2 regions of the Fundicoccus sp. Sow4_D5 genome follow, and region 1 is predicted to be linked to the other one. Evidence: predicted binding sites of a transcription regulator. Region 1 holds the regulator's gene; the other holds the start of a gene.
What was found. Region 1 encodes NrdR, which represses ribonucleotide reductase genes. Its sites were predicted from a motif close to ACACNATATATNGTGT; they were not measured.

Region 1 (2,417 bases):
CTGTGCATTTGTCGTTGGAGCAAAGGCTGTTTCTTGACGTTTTTGCGCAAAGAACGTTTTCTTGTCCGCAATGTCTTTTAATTTATCCAACTGTATCTGGTCCGTCACATCATTAATTGCCAATAAGACGATTTGAGTCATCTGGACTTCATTCAATTCATAAACTTGACTCGTGCTTAAGACTTGTTCCTTTAAAGCTTGAGTCAACTGAGTATGTTCAACGCCTTCCGCCATAATATAACGTAAGAATTTCGCATATTCAAAATGTTCTTGAGTTGCAGATACTTCTGTTTCAGCGCTTTGTTGTTTAAATTGACGCCCTTGAACAGACTCTTGAATTTCCTCATCTGCATCACGATTAATATAATAGAAAACATCTTCAAAATTAGCGGTGATTTCCGTATATTGGTCTTCGTCAATTGGTTCAACTTGCCACATTCTAAGTAATTGATAGTAATTTTGGTCTCCAATTTGCTTATAAAGGGTCGTACTCAAGAGTGGGTTTCTAAGGAATTGCTTGACATCAAGTGGTTGCTGTAATTCATACAACAAGGTTTGATAGCGCCAATCAGTATGCGATGTGCGGTCGCGGTAAGTTCTTAATAAGCCTGCTGCTTCTAGCCGTTGACGTCCCTCATCACACGCTTTGATACCGACATTCATAATTTGGATTAATTGTGCATGTAGTATCCTTTGGCTTTGATTAGCTGTTTCTAAGGGTTGATTCATTAAGGTTAAATACAAGCTAATTGCTGATGACCCGACAATGGGCTGATACAGTTGCATTAAACTTTGCATCTGTAAAGGTGCCAGACTATATTGGTGTTTCACTAAAAAAGGTTGTAGTGGGTTAATCTTCTGACTCATTCGCCTCATTCTCCAATCTATCAGAATCGGTCGGCGATTCTGTTGATTGGTCTGACACCACATGGGATTCAGACAATGAATGATTATCGCTATTAATACCAGCTTTTTTCATCGCTTCTAACTCTTTCAAGAACATATCACGTGATTGAAACTCACGGTAGACACTGGCGAAACGAATATAACTAACCTCGTCTAATTCCATTAATAAAGGCATCACAAATTCGCCAATGCGTTTCGTTTCAATTTCTTTATCCGTTACATCACGGATCGCATTTTCTACTTGAGAGGCTAAAGTCTCCATTTGCTCACGGCTAATCGGTCGTTTCTCTGCAGAACGGACGATGCCTCTAAGTAATTTATTACGATTAAATTCCTCACGTGTCCCATCACGTTTAACAACTAGCAATGGGGATTTCTCAACACGCTCATAAGTATTAAAACGGTGGCCACATTCTAAACATTCTCGTCGACGTCTAATGGCTGTCCCATCATCATATGGTCTTGAATCAATCACTTTTGATTGTTGATGCTTACATTTCGGACATTCCAATACAATCGCCTCCTTTCAATCTTTATCTTTATTTTATCATAGCTTAGAAATTATTAAACTAATACTCGCTAGAAAACAACATGCTTGAGCGATTTAGTTTAATTATTGATAGACTTTAATAACATCTGTACTTGTTCTCTTGTTTCTTCGATACTACCCGAATTGTTGATGATCACATCAGCTAACTTCTTTTTCTCTTCAATCGATAATTGAGAAGCCATTCTGGCTTGCGCTGCTTCTTGTGATAGTTGATCTCTTTTTTTTAAACGCTCCAATTGAATCTTCTCTGGAATATAGACTAACCAAATCGAATCAAAACGGTCTGTAGCAATTGTTTCAAACAATAAAGGGATATCTAACACGACAAGTGTCTCACCATTTGAATGGTACCGCGCTACTCGCTCAAACATTGTCTCATAAATTATCGGATGCAATAGTTGATTGACTTGCTTGCGAACTTCTTCATTATCAAATAGTTTTTGGGCTAAGACTGGTCGATTCAACTGTCCTTGCGGGTTCAGTAACTCTGCGCCAAAGGTTTGAACCAGTTTTTCCAAACCGGGAGTTCCCGGTTCGACAACTTCTCGTGAGATTAAATCTGCATCAATGACAGGAACACCTAAGGAAAGTAAATAATTTGAAACCGTCGACTTTCCTGTAGCAATCCCACCAGTTAATCCTATCACACGCACGTAATCCCTCCTTATTGCACAATAACTTGACAATGAGGACAAAAATGTGTTCCCCTTTGCGCAAATTGAATTTTATGAATCAGTGTCCCACAGACTACACAAGGTTCATCCTGGCGTCCATAAACCATTAAAATTTGCTGAAAACTCCCTGCTTCCCCGAGTGAGTTTTTATAGGAGCGAATCGTTGAACCCCCCGCTTCAATCGCCTCATCTAAGACAGCCATAATCGTTTGATGTAACAGACTGACTTGTTCTTCGCTCAAGCGATTTGCTGCTGTTCCCGGATGAATTCGCGACCTGAATAAGGT
Region 2 (2,417 bases), on a different contig from region 1:
CATTAACACCAGACTATGGTAACTCAGGGGGCGCACCAATCACTTTATTACCTGGTGCTTCAACATTTGATTTACAAACTTCATTTGCAATTATTCGTGGTGGACACGTTGATGTCACTGTTTTAGGTGCATTAGAAGTAGACCAAGCTGGTAACATTGCTAACTGGATGGTTCCAGGTGTAATGGCTCCAGGTATGGGTGGCGCGATGGATTTATTAGTTGGCGCTAAAAAAGTTATTGCTTCAATTCAACATACTGATAAAAAAGGTAACTCTAAATTATTAACTGAGTGTACTTTACCATTATCTGCAGCCAATGCAGTTGACATGGTGATCACTGAATTAGCAGTTTTTGAAATCAAAGACGGTAAATTCTACTTAACAGAACACGCTCCTGGCGTAACTGTGGAAGAAATTTTAGAGAAAACAGCTGGTGAAGTGGTTGTTTCTGAAGATATTAAAGAGTTCTTCTCTTAATATTACATAGGTTAACTTAATTTTTATTCCAACCCGTGCAAATGTAAGACGCCTGAAAACTCACTGTTTCAGTGATGGCATCGAACATTTACACGGGTCTTTTATTTACCCAATTTTCCCCCTAGTAAGTTAATAGTTTCGATGTTAGACTAATTAAGTTAAGTCATTATAAGACAGACGATTTTTTAAGCAACTAGAGTATGTGTTTGTTTTTCTAAACTTTTAATAGTTAAGTAATTGTATAAATTGTGTGTTAGACTAGCTAATCAGATTGATTTAGTTTAAACTAGATGACAAATGAACCACCATATATTGTGGTGGTTCTTTTCTTTTAACACAATATATGGCAATTCATCTATAAGAATACACGTTGTTGTCTTAAAGTTGATATTTCAGTAAATAAAGGGGTAATGATAGGATGGCTACAGAAATTAAAAAATACATTGAGTGGGATCAAGCTCAATTAAACAAAGATATTGAACAGTTTCCTCAGATTTTTCCGATGACCGATGACATGCAAATTACGCATAAAGGTGTTTCGCGTATGGTGATGCTCGATCGTTACGCCTTTAAAGATTCGGCCAAAACTACTTTAGCTCCTGGCGATTTAGTTGTGTTAACGGTTAAAGCAGATCCTAAATATCCTGCACGCGGGATTGGGATTGTTCAACAGTTAAATTTCGAACGCAATGAAGCAGTGATTTGGTTAGAAGAAGAATACCGTGGTTCTTTAGAAGAGACACAAGAAAAAGAAAGCGGTCTTGTGACCCGTCATATTGACACTTTGGATAAGCCTTTAGAAGTTTATTATGAACAAATCGCTAAAAGAAATGCCCGTGGTTTAGCAGCGACAGAAACAACCCAAGCAGACCGTGCAACGTCCTTTGATAAATTCTACGAGCAATTAATGAGCATGAACTTTGTGCCTGCTGGTCGTGTGTTATACGGAGCTGGTTCAGAAACAGATGTGACTTACTTTAACTGTTATGTGATGCCTTTCGTACCGGATTCACGCGAAGGGATTTCAGATCACCGTAAAGAAGTGATGGAAATCATGTCACGTGGTGGTGGGGTGGGGACGAACGGTTCAACTTTACGTCCACGTAATACCCTAGCTCGTGGGGTTAATGGTAAATCTTCTGGTTCAGTTTCATGGTTGGATGATATCGCGCAATTAACGCACTTGGTTGAGCAAGGTGGTAGCCGTCGCGGTGCCCAAATGATTATGCTAGCAGATTGGCATCCAGATATTATTGAATTTATTATCTCAAAAATGCAAAATCCTCGAGTGTTACGTTACTTGATTGAACAATCCAAAGACGAACAAATTCAACGCCTGGCAGAAGAAAAGTTAAAATTCTCACCTTTCTCAATGTCAGAAATTGAAATGTTTGAAAATATTGTACGTTATAAAAACTTCCCAGGTCGTGGTGGTTTCACTGAAAGCAACATTGCGGAAGCCGAAGCTAAAATTCGCGATGGCGGAACTTATAGCGTCCATAATCCAGACTTCTTGACTGGAGCGAATATTTCAGTGACTTTAACGGATGACTTCATGCGAGCCATCGAAGAAGATGCTGACTGGCAATTAAGATTCCCAGATGTTGAAAACTACTCTAAGGAAGAAATGTCAGCTTATAACACGGACTGGCCAGTGGTTGGTGACGTACGTGAATGGGAAACAGACGGTTACGCGGTTAAAACTTACCGTACAATTCGTGCCCGTGAATTATGGAAGTTAATCAATATTTGTGCGACTTACTCAGCTGAACCTGGTATCTTCTTTATTGATAATGCCAACAAAGACACCAATGCTAAAGCATACGGTCAAAAAGTTGTCGCAACAAATCCTTGCGGGGAACAACCTTTAGCACCTTATTCTGTGTGTAACTTAGCAGCTGTCAACTTGGCCAACATGGCCGATAAAGAAAATCACACGGT

Region 2: a site for NrdR is predicted at 779-794, ahead of ACTQ45_RS04935 (vitamin B12-dependent ribonucleotide reductase). Genes of this name have one in related genera too.

What each region holds. Positions count from the first base shown of each region.
Region 1 covers NZ_JBQKLF010000008.1:22,716-25,132, forward strand. The annotation lists gene ACTQ45_RS09565 (hypothetical protein) at 1-867, opposite strand, end outside; gene nrdR (transcriptional regulator NrdR) at 851-1,417, opposite strand; gene coaE (dephospho-CoA kinase) at 1,516-2,109, opposite strand; gene mutM (DNA-formamidopyrimidine glycosylase) at 2,121-2,417, opposite strand, start outside.
Region 2 covers NZ_JBQKLF010000002.1:133,548-135,964, reverse strand. The annotation lists gene ACTQ45_RS04940 (3-oxoacid CoA-transferase subunit B) at 1-476, shown strand, start outside; gene ACTQ45_RS04935 (vitamin B12-dependent ribonucleotide reductase) at 895-2,417, shown strand, end outside.